One region of the Aerococcus sp. Group 2 genome, then DNA from elsewhere that is predicted to be linked to it. Evidence: a T-box and tRNA genes for the amino acid it is inferred to sense, from the RefSeq annotation. Region 1 holds a T-box; the other holds one or more tRNA genes.
The links. The T-box of region 1 lies ahead of serS (serine--tRNA ligase). A T-box ahead of a tRNA ligase gene usually reads a tRNA of that ligase, here a tRNA-Ser.
Positions count from the first base shown of each region.

Region 2: it encodes a tRNA-Ser, which carries the amino acid that the T-box ahead of serS (serine--tRNA ligase) is inferred to sense. The anticodon was not compared.

Region 1 is NZ_CAJHPA010000003.1:134,437-142,125, reverse strand. It holds gene JFU01_RS05250 (ABC transporter ATP-binding protein) at 1-109, shown strand, start outside; gene JFU01_RS05245 (branched-chain amino acid aminotransferase) at 546-1,580, opposite strand; gene msrA (peptide-methionine (S)-S-oxide reductase MsrA) at 2,280-2,804, opposite strand; gene serS (serine--tRNA ligase) at 2,999-4,297, opposite strand; T-box leader at 4,589-4,806, opposite strand; gene JFU01_RS05230 (dicarboxylate/amino acid:cation symporter) at 4,904-6,130, opposite strand; gene guaD (guanine deaminase) at 6,501-7,689, shown strand, end outside.
Region 2 is NZ_CAJHPA010000005.1:101,247-108,935, forward strand. It holds gene recA (recombinase RecA) at 1-315, shown strand, start outside; gene rny (ribonuclease Y) at 600-2,171, shown strand; gene JFU01_RS07500 (G5 domain-containing protein) at 2,456-4,099, shown strand; tRNA gene JFU01_RS07505 (tRNA-Ser) at 4,613-4,700, opposite strand; gene JFU01_RS07510 (histidine phosphatase family protein) at 4,732-5,358, opposite strand; gene mutS (DNA mismatch repair protein MutS) at 5,485-7,689, shown strand, end outside.

The sequences.
Region 1 (7,689 bases):
TGGCCCCACCGAAGAAGTCCTGATCAGTCCACAATTAAGTCAAGTCTTTAAAGTGAATATCGTTACTAACCGCCTCTCCAATGGTTACTTAGGGATCAATTATTTGTAAAAATTGCACAAACAAAAACCGCCTACTTTTTCAGTAGACGGTTCTTTTTTTATCATCAATTGCTTATTGGGTGACAATTGATTGACAGGTTTTAAAAGGATGATTTGAAAAAACGGACTTAGTTTTTTCTATGAGAAATTTCTTATAAATCGGCTCCAGTCACAGGACGAACATCCGCTTTTGTGACTGTCACACTCTATTAGTTGAGTTCGAACGCCAGACTTGAAGTCGCTTCAAAAAATCCCAACGCACAGACTAGCTGTGCTTATGGTATTTTCCTCCACCGATTCAAGCCTTTGACGGCGTTCTCACATCCTGTTAGTTGAGTTCGGAAGGGTGAGGGGATGTCCTTTCAGAAAAGTTGAACGGCCAGTTTACTGACCTTTTCATCTTTTCTTCCAAGGAATCTCCCTCACTGATCCTTCCTCACATCCTATTATTTTTCAGGGACTTCGACGATCCAGCCTTCTGGGGCTTCGATGTCTCCGTATTGGATACCCACTAACTCGTCATAAAGTTTTTGGGTGATTGGTCCAACTTCTGTGTCGGAGTAGAATTTGAAGGAACGGTCGCCGTGGTCAATCCGTGACACTGGAGAAATTACGGCAGCGGTTCCCATGGCACCTGCTTCAGCAAAGCGGTCTAATTCATCCACGTAAACGTCGCCTTCTTCAACCTCTAAGCCTAAACGTTCTTTAGCTAAGTGGATGATGGAGTATTTGGTGATGGATGGGAGGATTGAAGGTGATTTTGGTGTCACAAACTTGTTGGTATCTTTTTCGATCCCGTAGAAGTTTGCGGAACCAACTTCTTCAATCTTGGTGTGAGTAGCTGGGTCTAGGTAAACCACGTCACCATAGCCGGCTTTCTTCGCTTTTTCACCTGGTAAGAGCGAACCCCCGTAGTTCCCACCAACTTTAGAAGCACCAGTCCCGTAAGGAGCGGCACGGTCGTACTTGCTGGTGACAAATGGCATTGGTGCTAAACCATCACGGTAGTAAGGACCTACTGGCATGGTGAAGATAGTAAAGATATATTCCTTAGCAGGGGAAACGCCAATGTTGTCGCCTACCCCAATTAATAATGGACGGATATACATCGAAGCGCCTGACCCATAAGGTGGGACGTAGTCAGCGTTCGCTTGAACTGTTTTGACAACCGCTTCAACAAATTTTTCTTCAGGATAAGCTGGCATCAACATTCGTTCGGCGGAGTTAGCCATCCGTTTAGCGTTTTGGTCTGGACGGAAGAGTTGGATTTGACCATCTTTACGACGGTAAGCTTTTAAGCCTTCAAATGCTTCTTGGCCATAGTGTAAGGCCGGAGCACCTTCAGCAATTGGAAAAGTCTTTCCCTCTTCTAAGCCTTCTTTATACCATTCGCCATCTTTCCAATAAGCACGCCAACGATAAGGAAGGTCCATATAAGCAAAACCTAAATTATTCCAATCGATATTTACAGACATTGTCATTCCCCTTTCAAAATTACAATTTTGGGCACTCGCCCGAACTGTGTTCTAAGAGCGGCGCCCATTAGTTAAGTAGACTTATAATACCTTTTTCGAAAACATTTGTAAATACTTTAGGGGGAATTTGTTTGAATTGCTCGACAATTTAAATAAAAGACAATTTTTATTTAGCATATTTTAAGACCTTTTCCGTGGCTAGGCAAGGAAAAATTTAACCTATAAAATATTTTTACAAAGGAAGTCAGGCACGTGCTTTCCACTTTGAAGTTCACTTAATAAAGAAGTCATAAAAATAAGCCGGGACTTAGCCCAGCTTACTTTTCAATATTTACTTGTCATCCATGAGTAAGCCGAATTCCTTCAAAAAAGAAGTTAATGTCTTGCCTTTTGAGGCGTTTGTCGCACTCTATTCAAACGTGCTCCAGTCACAGGACGAACGTCCACTTCAAAAACTGGTAACACTCAGCGTAGTTGAGTTCGGACGCCAGCCTTGAAGTCACTTCAGAAAATGCCAACGCACAGACTTCCTGTGCTTATGGTATTTTCTTCCAGTGATTCAAGTCTCTGACGGCGTCCTCACATCCTAATAGCTGAGCTTATCCCAGTTTTCTCCAGTTGCTATAGCTGTTCGAAGCGTCAGCGAGTTACAGATATAATATGCGTAGCGGTTTCGTCCTTTGTTGTGACTGTCGCACTCTCCACCTATTTTTGCCAATGTTTATCAATGAAGGCTTGCCGACCTGAGCCTTGGCGGTAGGCCTGGTAGTGGTCAGGGTTCTTGGCATGGAAGTCTTGGTGGTATTCTTCGGCAGGATAGAAGGTTTGGGCCGGTTCTATTTGGGTCACGATGGGTTTGTCAAAACGACCGCTGGCTTCCAAGGCTTCTTTGGAGGCTTGGGCGATGGCCTTTTGTTGGTCATCGTGGTAGAAAATTACGGGACGGTAAGAGTCCCCCCGGTCAGCAAATTGGCCCATAGCGTCAGTAGGATCGGTTTGTTGCCAATAGATCTCCACCAGGTCTTGGTAGGAAATCAGTTCGGGATTATAGGTGATTTGCACCGCTTCCGTGTGGCCCGTTCCCCCCAGGCAAACTTCGCGATAAGTGGGGTTTTCGGTGTGCCCACCTGTGTATCCGGACACGACTTTTAAAATCCCCGGCATGGTCTCAAAGGGTTGCACCATACACCAAAAACAGCCCCCGGCAAAAGTTGCTAATGCTTGACTCATCCTTAATCCTTCTTTCTATATGGTAGTCTTTCAATCATGATTCATTGTAAAGACTGGCCCAGCCGAAAACAAGACTTTTGCTTGGCAGGGCGCCTGACTTGACTAAAAAACAGCTCTCCCAACCATTATGCTTGAGAAAGCTGTTTCGTATTATTTAGACAATTTCATTTTATGAGCATTCGCTCTGAATCTTCTTAGTTTAATCCACGAGCGTTTTCCTTGGTAATTTTATCTACCCCACCCATGTAAGGCACGAGGACTTCTGGAATGGTGATTGAACCATCGGCATTTTGGCCGTTTTCTAAGACTGCAGCCACCGTCCGACCCACGGCTAAACCAGAGCCGTTTAAGGTGTGAGCCAGTTGGGTCTTGCCATCGACATCCCGGTAACGGACTTGGGCCCGGCGTGCTTGGAAGTCGACACAGTTAGAACAGGAAGAAATTTCCCGGTAGGTATTTTGGGCGGGCATCCAAACTTCGATGTCATAGGTCTTGGCTGCTGAGAAGCCCATATCCCCAGTACAGAGGATAATGCGACGGTAAGGTAAACCGAGTAAATCGAGAATATTTTCTGCATTTTGGGTCATAGCTTCTAGTTCATCGAAGGATTGGTCTGGAGTCGCTACTTTAACCATTTCTACCTTTTGGAATTGGTGCATCCGGATCAAGCCCCGGGTGTCCCGTCCCGCTGAACCAGCTTCAGAACGGAAACAAGGTGAGAGAGCAGTTACTCGGATAGGCAGGTCTTCTTCCTTCAAGATTTCCTTAGCAAAGTAGTTGGTTAATGGCACTTCTGCGGTAGGAATCAAGGTCAGGTCTTGGCCTTCATTGGTGATTTGGTAAACGTCTTCGGTAAATTTAGGGAATTGTCCGGTTCCGTACATGGCTTGGTCGTTGACTAAGAAAGGCGTAATCATTTCCATGTAGCCTTCTTTTTGGTGTTGGTCCAACATGAAGTTATACAAAGCCCGTTCTAAACGCGCACCCAGACCCTTATAGTAGACAAAACGAGAACCTGACACCTTGGCCCCAGCATCCCAATCAAGGATATCTAAATCTTCGGCTAAGTCCCAGTGAGCTTTGACTTCAAAGTCGAATTCTGGGGTTTCGCCATGGCGGTGAATTTCCACGTTCTCATCTTCATCCGCCCCCACTGGTACGCCTTCAGCTGGTAAATTAGGAATCCGCGCCAGGATGTCATGTTCTTCTTGGTCAAGTTTAGCCAAATCACTATCCAAGGCCTTAATCTTGGTCCCTAGGGCTTTCATTTCTTGGATCTTGTCATCCGCATTTTCCTTATTGCGCTTGAGTTGACCAATAGCTTCAGAAGCGATATTGCGTTCCTTCTTCAAGTTTTCCGCTTCGACAATCACTTGGCGGCGTTTTTGGTCCAGGTCGCGTAAGTGTTCTAGAGTTTCCTTCTCCACACCGCGGCCCTTCAAAGCCTCAGCCACTTGGTCAAAATTATCCCGTAATAAACGTACATCAATCATTACAAATCCTCATTTCTTTATTAATATTGTTGTCTAATTATTTAATAATATTTATTTTGCTAAATTGTTGTGAGCAGTAGTGGCGCTTTGAAATAAGTCGTTAGCCATGAACAAGCAAGCGAAGCGAATTATGTATCGTAGGCTTCCGCCGTACGAGACATTTGAGTCTCGCTAGGTGAGGGACCTTGGCCCGAACCGATGCCATGGCTTTTGAACGACTAGATTTCAAAAGCAGAACGAATGCTCAGTAACAACATTTGGGCAAAAGAAAAACCATCCCGCCCTCTCAATCAAAGGGACGAAATGGTCATCATTCTGCGCGGTACCACCCTGCTTCAAGGCATTTCTTGCCTTACACTTACAAATAACGGTTTGTGCCGGCACTACTTCCTTAATACTAAGTCGTAGGCAGTCCTTGTGTGGATTCACCCAGGTCCCCTATCCATTCTCACCCACCATGGACTCGCTAAAAAGTTTCCTAGGCTACTAGTCACAAGCATCACTTGGTCTATAAATAAAGTCTTCAATGACTTTACTGGAGTTAAACTCCAAAGCTAACCCTATTTTAAGAAGAAAAGCTGGCCTTGTCAAATGGGATTTGCCTAGCTAAGCCAGGTCAGAGCTTTCCGTCTCATTTTGCTTAATGTAATTATGGTAAATCTTATCGATAAAGACCGCAATGGCGTTATCTCCAGAAATATTGGCCGCAGTCCCAAAGGAGTCTTGGGTCAAGTGGAGAGAGATCATGATTTGTTGCATGCCAGTGTCGACAATGCCTACCATTGGTAAGAAAGGCAAGGCCGACATAATCGCGCCCCCAGGGGTTCCCGGTGCCGCCACCATGCAGACGCCCAAGGTGAGTATGAAGCCTAAAACCATGGTGAGGTTGTGGGGCATACCGTAAATTAACAAGAGCGCTGTGGCATTAGCTGTAATGGTAATCATGGACCCGGTCAAATGAATAGTGGCACAGAGAGGCACGACAAAGTTGGCAATGTCTTTTGAAACCTCATTTTTAGCCGCTGACTTCAGGTTAACCGGAATGGTCGCAGCTGAAGACTGGGTCCCAATCGCGGTCATATAGGCCGGGATTTGGTTTTTCATCAGTTCCCAAGGATTCTTGCCGGCGTAGATTCCAAATAAAATAAAGAGGAAAGCCACATAGATGATCTGTAGGAGAATCACGCAGATAAAGACCTTCCAAAAGACCGAAATAATGGCAAAAACCGAGCCACTATAGGACAGGTTACTAATATTACAAAAAATATGAATCGGTAATAAGGGCACCACAATCTTGGCCAGGACTTGACTGATGATCCCGCCAAAATCGCTAAAACCTTCATAAAGCACCTGGCCACGGCCGTGTTGGCGGAGCCAGTAGATCCCCAGTCCCATCATAAAGGCAAAGATAATCGCCCCAGTTACGTCGAAGAAGGGTTCGATCGGAATCACAAAGAGCGGTTCCAGACTGGGCGCAGTTTGACTTAAGCGCTCAACCAAACTTTCACTGATAAAGAAAGGAAAGATCTGGCTGGCCATCAAATAAGCCAGAAAGCCCCCAACAATGGTCGATAAATACGAGGTCAAGACCGTAATCCCAAGTAACTTACCCGCTCCTTGACCCAGGTCAGCAATCCCTTGGACCACAAAACCAATAATCATAAAGGGAATCACAAAGCTTAAGAAGCTAGAAAAAATCCCGGTAAAAGTCACACAGAGCCGGAAAAACCACTCCGGTACCAAACTTAACTGTCCGACAATAATACCTAAAATAATTGCTAATATAATTCGGGGAACGAGGTCAATTTTCCTTTTTTCAAGTACTCTTGCCATCCTTTCCCACCTCCATTTCATTTTCTTATCATGGCATTCTAATAATATTAGCAAAAAGTGATCACTTTGTAAAATCAACTGAATCGCACGATTCGATAAAAAATAACCCATAAAAGGCCAAACCTGGCTGAAGGCTGGAATTGAGTGATTTTTTACAGGTGTTTTAGGAAAAGTCTCTTAATACAAGTATTTTCCGGACAATTTTAAGTTTCTGTTGATTTTTATCCGCTTTTTGTTAGAATAAAACTGTTAGTTGACAATTAAATCACTAAAAATCAATCATTTCATGAATAATAATCACTCTGAACACTATCAATATTCGCTTATTGCCACAAATGATAAGCGACAGAATAGAAAGGATATTCAATCGATGACCCAGTATTTCCAAGGTGACCTCTTCCATACCCCTGTTTACGGCCAGTTAGACTATGTCCCCCAAGCCCTGATCGCGGTGGATGATAACGGTAAGATCGACCAAGTCTACCGCCAAGAGGATCCTAGCTACGCTGAAGCCGTCAAGAAAGCCCAAGCATCCGCCGACTTTGTCCGTTTAGAGGCTGGCCAATACTTCCTACCTGGTCTAGTGGACCTCCATATCCATGCCCCTCAATGGCCTCAAGCCGGGATTGCCTTAGATGAGCCCCTCAATGTCTGGTTGGATGAGTGTACCTTCCCCTTAGAAGCCAAGTACGCCGATCTAGACTTCGCCCGCGCGGTTTACACCGACCTCGTCCAACAGCTACTCGCCCGAGGTACCACAACTGGGCTCTATTTTGCCTCTGCTCATTTAGAATCCTCCTATGAATTGGCCAAAATTTGTGCCCAAGCGGGGCAACGCGGCTTAGTCGGTAAGGTGGTCATGGATGATCCCCAAGCCAACCCTGACTTTTACCGGGACGCTTCTACTGACCAAGCCCTCAAAGATACCGAGACCTTCATCCAAGAAGTCCGCCAACTCAGCAAAGATTACAAGCAAGGCGTCTATCCGGTCGTTACCCCGCGCTTTGTCCCTAGCTGTACCGATGAAGCCTTAGCTGGTTTAGGGGAATTAGCACAAAAATACAGTGCTCATGTTCAATCCCACTGCAGCGAAGGCCAATGGGAGCACGACTTTGTCATGGAACGCTTCCAGGGTAAACGCGATACCGAGGTCTTACGCAACTTCGGCCTCTTAGGCCCCAAGTCGGTCATGGCTCACTGCAACTTCCTTAATGAAGCTGACGGCAAAATTTTCCAAGAAACCGGAACTGGTATCGGCCACTGCCCTTATTCCAATGCCTACTTCGCCAATGCGGTTCTCCCAGTTAAGCGCTTGAAGGCCCAAGGGGTCAACATCGGCTTAGGGACGGACATTTCTGGCGGCTTCTCCCCAAGCCTCTATGAAAATATCCGCCAAGCCGTGGTCTCTTCTCGGATCCTCGAAGACGGGGTCGATACCCAAGTGGGGCCTGAAGAACGCGGGGTCAGTGACAGCCGGATTTCCTTGGTGGAAGCCTTCTACCTGGCTACTAAGGGTGGTGGCGAGTCTCTCGATCTCCCATTAGGCAGTATCGAAAGCG
Region 2 (7,689 bases), on a different contig from region 1:
GGGCAAGGAATTTCTCAAGCGGGTGAATTAGTTGATTTAGCTGCTGACATGGATATCATTAAGAAGAGCGGCTCTTGGTATTCTTACGGGGATGACCGGATTGGCCAAGGACGCGAGAATGCCAAACTATATCTTACCGAAAACCCTGACATATTTAAGGAAATTGATAGTAAGGTTCGAGCAGAGTATGGTTTTGGTCCAGCTGTTGAAGATGATGATTCAGAGGATGAAACAAGCAATGAAGAAGCTAAAAACGATTCATCAAGTGATGAAGAAAATGAAACCCTAGATTTATTTAACGATGATGAAGAATAAAATATTTTTCCAAAAACTTGGTGTTCTTAACCAAGTTTTTTCTTTAGAAAAGTCTTATAAATAATGAGATTATGACCTGTATCTATTACCTATAAGCGTCTCATCCTATCAATATTTCCTTATATTTGCTTTCAGAGCAGAAGGAGAATTTTTTGGTAGCGCTTCTAGAATAATTGACAATAATGTGAAAAAAATATAAAATTTAAATAAATGCTTTGCATTTGAAATTTTATGATTTTTTTATTTAAAAAAGCAAACAATTAAATAGACACGGAGGTGAAACTATGGATGGTTTAACTATTGCCTTCGTTATCGTTACTTTAATTGTTGGCCTTTTAGTCGGATTAGTAATTGGTTACAAAAGACGTCAAAATGTTGAAGAAGAAGAACGTAATGAGGCGCAAAATACTGCAAAAGGAATTTTAGCTCAAGCAAATAAAGATGCTGAAGCTAAAAGAAAAGAAATTCTTTTAGATGCAAAAGAGAAAGCTCAGGATTATCGCAATCAAGTAGAAAGCGAATTAAGTGATCGCCGTCAAGAAATCACTCAAAAAGAGCAAAGACTCTTCCAAAGAGAAGAAAATCTTGACCGGCGTGAAAATGTTCTTACCAATAAGGAAAATGATCAGCTTTCTAAAGAGCAATCGATTCAAGATCGCTTAAAAAATGTTTCTCAAAAAGAAGAAGAAGCCCAAGCAATGGTCCAGGAACGTCAAGATGAAATCGAGCGGATTTCTATGATGACAACTGAAGATGCCAAGGCTTTGATTTTGAAAGAGACAGAAGCAAACTTATCTAATGAAATTGCTTTACGAATTCGAAATGCAGAAGAAAACTATAAAGAGCAAGCACATAAGCTCGCTACTTCAATTATCTTACAAGCAATCGAAACATCTGCTGCCGATACAGTCGCCGATACTTCGGTAACCCGTATCGATTTACCAAACGATGATATGAAAGGTCGTATCATCGGTAAAGATGGGCGGAATATTAAAACCATTGAAGCCTTGACTGGGATTGATTTAATTATCGACGACACTCCAGAAACGGTGGTACTCAGTGGTTTTGATCCGATTCGTCGGGAAATTGCTCGGATTGCTTTAGAAAATCTAATTAAGGATGGACGTATTCATCCAGCAAAAATTGAGGAAGCGGTTGAACGTGCTAGAAAATCAATGGATACAAAAATTCGTGATACTGGGGAAGAGACCACCTTTGACCTAGGTATTCATGATATGCATCCAGACTTAGTCAAGTTAGTCGGACGTTTAAACTATCGCACCAGCTATGGGCAAAATGTCTTGAACCATAGTGTCGAAGTAGCTAAACTGGCTGGTATTATTGCTAGTGAACTCGGCGAAGATGAACAACTGGCTAAACGAAGTGGATTATTACATGATATTGGCAAAGCCGTGGACCACGAGGTGGAAGGTACCCACGTTGAAATTGGTACTGAACTCGCTCGTAAATATAATGAAAATGATATCGTTATTAATGCCATTGCGGCCCACCATGGAGATATCGAATCTGCTTCTGCGATTGCCATTATTGTTCAGGTTGCTGATGCCTTGTCGGCTGCTCGTCCCGGTGCTCGAAGTGAATCATTAGAGAATTATATTCAACGTTTAAGAAGTTTAGAAGCCTTAGCTAATGAATTTAGTGGTGTGAAGAAGACATACGCTATTCAAGCAGGCCGCGAAATTCGTGTGATTGTTAACCCCGAAAAGGTGGATGACTTAAGTGTCGTTAAGATGTCACATGATATTTCTAAACGTATTGAAGACGAACTGGATTACCCAGGCCAAATTAAGGTGACGGTAATACGTGAATCCCGTTCTGTGGATTATGCAAGATAAATTACCTAAGCTATACAATAAGCTTTGATTAAAAATAAAGAAATCTGGAGTAGTAAATTCCAGAATGAAAGAATAAGCGAATCGATAAATCCTTATTGGAAAGGTCGGTTCGCTTATTTTTTATGTGACTTAGTCTAAAATGTTAGTTTTTATGATTTATTTCATTTCTGCATGTGTTCATTTTATTAAAGTTAATAATAGTTCAAGTAATTATTTTATTTTTATAAATATTTTGTAAAAAATATAGTATACTTAGGACATGAGATGAATAAGGAGGAGAATCCATGCAGAATAAAGAAAAGACACTTTCATTTCGTAAATTAAACCTTGGCCTTGCCTCTGTTGCTGTCGCCGCTTTCTTAGCAGCCAATCCTCAAGAGGTCCAAGCCCAAGAAAATGGAACTACTAATGTCACTTTGACTACAACATATGCTTCAGCCACTCCAAACAATGATTTTGCAAATGATAGCTATGAAATCCAAGATCCACAGCAAGCTGAAAAAGCTTTGGAAATAATCCGCAATACCCGTAATGCTTATTATGATGATGAAACCGTGCCTTTTGAAGGAATTTCACTTAAAAACTATGTGACCCATAAAGGTTTGACCAAGGAGCAGTATGTCAATGATGTCCGCTATGACCGCATGAATGAAAAGGATGCCTACATCCGGGCGGAAGAAACAGCTATCCATGGAAAAATTGACCATAAGGGACCCGATGGGGTAAGTAAACCACAATATAAAAATAGTAATGCTACACTGGAAAACCTGAGCTGGGGTCGCCCCAATGTCGAAGCTGATATGAAGGCTTGGATGAGTAGTGAATTACCTGCCTTGAAAGAAGCCAATGGGAAATTTACTGCTAATAACGGCCACCTTTATCAGATTTTAAATCCTAATAATATTTCTTTTGGTTACGGAAGATTTTCAAAATTTGCCCCTGGCGTAGATTCTTCTAAGTATAAAAATGCTATAGATCCTATTGGCACCTTGACCATATCTCGTCAAGTTGGTGATACTGATTATCCAGCTGGAAAGATTACTGAAACGATACCAGCACCAGAAGATCAAAAAACTGAGCCTATTCCTTTTGAAGTGGAAAGAATTGAAGATTCAACACTTGAAAAGGGTAAAACCATCGTTAAACAAGAAGGTGAGGATGGTTTAAGAGATTCGAAGGGTGTTGTTATTCGTCAACCGAAAAATAAAATTATTTTAGTCGGTACAAGGGAAGCTGAAAAACCAAAGCCTACAAATCCGGAACCAACTAAGCCAAATCCAGATCCAACGTTGGATGAAAAACCAACGACACCAGTTACACCGGACCCGCAACCAGAACCAACGCCGGATCCAGAACCAGAACCGGTTCAACAAAAACCGGAAGAAAAGCCAACCCCAAAACCACAACCAGAACCTAAGCCAAATCCAGAACCAGTTCCAGTACTGGATCCAAAGCCAGTTCAACCAACAAACAAAACTGAACCAGAACCGACGCCGGATCCAGTCCCAACGCCAAAACCTATAGCTCAACCGACAACACCAACTCTAACCGTACCAATCACTCCGCTTGTTAGTCCAACTAGCCAAGCTAACACTGCTGTAGCACCTACACTAGCAACTCCTACAGCTGTTGCTCCATCTAGCGATAGTGATAAGTCAGTGACTGCAGAAGAAGGTTCACAAGTTTCAACTTTAGTGACTGCTTCTGATACAAATGATCCAGTGACAGCAAATCAAAATAAAGATACCAAGACAGATAAAGTCCTAGCCTTAGCTCCTAAGGAAGAAAAATCTTCGACTGCTAAAGCGACCTCTGCACCGGCTACTCATTCTGTTTTACCTAAAACTGGTGTAGTTGCTGCATCTTTTACAGGCTTTGGCCTTGCCTTAGTCGCAGCTGGAGCAACTGTCTTGAAACGTCGCAAATAATTAGCATGCATTGAGATAGCTATAGTCCAAGTTCAAGTAGAGCTTGGGCTTTTTATTATGCTTGTTAACATAGGATGTGATTCTAGGATATTACAATGTAAAAAAGCTAAGATTTTGTGCTTTTATGAAGGAGAGCAGACAGAAGTCCTAAATAAGCAAAATAAAAAAGCGGTTCTAATGACCGCTCATTCATTCTATTCTATTACCCCTCTAGGCGGGGACAAAAACTTGTACGATATTTGTACGATTTATTTTGGAATTAACTGTTTTTAAGTAGTCACAACTTATTTTAAAAGTGTTTTTCAATATAGGACAAGAAGGGCAAAAAAGTTATAGAAAAAAGCACCCCTTGGGGTGCTGACACGTTGACTGGCAATAGTTTGTGAAATAAAAAAGTTATATATTTTTGGGTGAAAGTTGGCGATTATTAGAAATTATTAGGAAATCGAAACCCTTAGAAACGCTGATTTAAAAACGATTAGGGGTTATTGGGTGTTATTAGAAATTTGACTACGGAGAAGGTGGGATTCGAACCCACGTGCCGGTTTCCCGACAACTTGATTTCGAGTCAAGCGCGTTACGGCCTCTTCGCTACTTCTCCCGGCTAAACTAAGTTAGCAACAAAGTATATCTTATAACGTTTTGTCCGATTTTGCAAATAAATTTTCACCAGACACGGACATTTCCCGATAAGGCTTCATATTTTCTATAAAGGTGAAGGTGTTGAAATCGTAAACAAAGTGAAAGATTTCGCAGTTGCCGATACCAGCAACCGGGTCAGGAAGGAAGTCTTTTACAAATTGGTAGATGACTGCTCCGTGGGCGACGGCTAAGACTTGCTGGCTATCCTCTTTAGACATAATGGTTTGAAGACTCTGATTAATGCGTTGACAGACTTCGCTGGCTTTTTCACCACCATACTGACAGTAGTAATCATCCGTTTTAGGTGCTGAGAGAGGTTTAGGCATGAGGTCGCGAGATTGCCCTTCTAGTGAACCAAAGCCCCATTCCTTCAAACCAGTGACTGTTTCTGTGGGCATATGATTGGGGCTGCTATATTTAAGCGTTTCTCTGGCCCGATCAAGTGGTGAGCTGTAGCCATGGGTAAAAGTGATTTCCCGTTCCCTTAGCATATCTCTAGCCAGCTCGGCTTGTCGGATGCCTTTTTCAGTTAAAGGGGAATCACACCAGCCCTGTACGCGGTTCTCCAAATTAAATTCTGTTTCGCCGTGGCGCATGAGATATAAGTGCTTTAACATGATTAATTCCTTTCCTTTTTTAGCTTTTATTCTATCACGAATTATTAAGGCTGTGAATTTCACCCTTTGCTTTTCTGTGTTAGAATAGATAAGATTGTAAAAAGTTAAGATTAAAGGATGTAAACAATGGCGAAGAAAAAAACACCAATGATGGAGCAATACTATCAGATCAAAGATCAATATCCCGATGCCTTTTTATTTTTTAGGCTGGGCGATTTTTATGAAATGTTTGATGATGACGCCAAAAAAGCGGCACAGATATTAGAAATTACCCTAACGAGTCGAAATCGGAATGCGGATGACCCCATTCCCATGTGCGGTGTTCCCTATCATTCAGCGGACGAATATGTGAAAACCCTAGTCAACCAAGGCTATAAGGTCGCTATCGCTGAACAAATGGAAGATCCTAAGCAAGCTAAGGGTATGGTAGACCGCCAGGTGATCAAAGTGATTACCCCGGGGACTTATTACAATTCTAGCGATAAAGAAAATGTCTTTATTTGTGCGATTATACATCAAGAAGGCGCCTATGCTTTAGCTTATACTGATATTTCAACAGGCGAGCTGAAAGTGACCCATATGGATTCATTTGAAATGTTGTTAACAGAATTCTCACAAATTCAAGCCAAGGAAGTCGTCTTTTATCATGAACTGAGCGAAGATGACTTGGCCCAACTCGAGCAGCTCTTTCCTTTCACCTCTTCCTATATTAATCAGAAAACCCTCGATCAATTACCGGAAAGCGCCTTTGAAAAAATTACTCAAAATATTAAGCATCGTATTGAGCTTAAGGCTCTGCGCGTTTTGATGGCCTATGTTTATAGCACTCAGTTTCGTATGGTTAACCACTGGCGCCAAGCGGAGTCCTATGAGTTAGATTATTACTTGCATATGGACTATTTTGCGAAACGCAATTTAGAATTAACCGAATCGATTCGAACGCAGAAACGTTCAGGAAGTTTACTGCATTTTCTCGATGAGACTAAAACCGCCATGGGCGGACGTTTGCTAAGGCAGTGGCTGGACCGGCCCCTTATTATCCAAGCAACGATTGAAGAGCGCTTAGACCAAGTAGAATCCTTGATCGACGCCTTCTTTGAACGGCGCAATATCCAAGAAAATCTTTCTGGGGTCTACGATTTAGAGCGCTTAGTGGCTAAGATATCGATGGGGCAGGTCAATGCCCGCGAGCTCCTGCAATTGATGAATTCCTTGAAAAAGGTTCCCCAAGTCTCTGAAAATTTACAAGCTATCCAAGGTAATCCAAGTGATAGACAAGAAACCGGTGTTTGGAACAAGCTCCTTAACAGCCTGGCAGCCCTACCAGAAGTGGTTGAAACCATCGAAAGCGCTATTGATCCGGAAGCTAATATATCGATTACTGAAGGTGGCATTATTAGGGATGGCTTTAGTGACCAGCTGGATGACTATCGTCAGGCGATTCGCCACGGATCAGAATGGATTGCTAACCTGCAAGCCAAGGAGCGTGAAGCGACCGGGATTAAATCTTTAAAAATTGGCTATAATAAGGTTTTTGGTTATTATATCGAGGTAACCAAGGCTAACCTTCATCTTTTACCAGAAGGTCGTTATGAGAGAAAGCAAACCCTAACTAATGCTGAGCGTTTTATTACCCCAGAACTAAAGGAAATGGAATATCGGATCTTGGAAGCTCAGGAAAAATCAGTTGACCTGGAATATGAGCTTTTCCTTGAGGTGAGAGAAAAGGTTAAAGTCTATCAAAAAGACTTGCAAGCCATCGCCCAGGCCATTGCTCAGGTGGACGTGGTCCAGTCCCTAGCAGAAATTAGCGAACAAAATCAGTATGTGCGCCCTCATTTTAGTGGAGAAGACCGGGCCTTATTGATTAAAGATTCCCGCCACCCAGTGGTTGAAGAGACCCTAGGCCGAGATGATTTTGTCCCTAATGACATCATCATGGATAAGGACACTTCCATTCTATTAATTACCGGACCTAATATGTCAGGGAAATCCACTTACATGCGTCAGCTGGGCCTTACCGTAATCATGGCGCAAATGGGAAGTTTTGTACCCGCTAGTCAAGCGACCCTGCCTATTTTTGACCAGATTTTTACCCGGATTGGGGCAACCGATGACCTGCAAGCGGGGCAAAGTACCTTTATGGTCGAAATGATGGAAGCTAACCAGGCTATTCAACATGCGACTGACCGGTCCTTGTTACTCTTTGACGAGATTGGGCGGGGGACTTCGACTTATGATGGCATTGCCTTAGCCCAAGCTATTTTAGAGTATTTACACGACCATCTTAAGGCGAAGGTGCTCTTTTCAACCCATTACCATGAACTGACT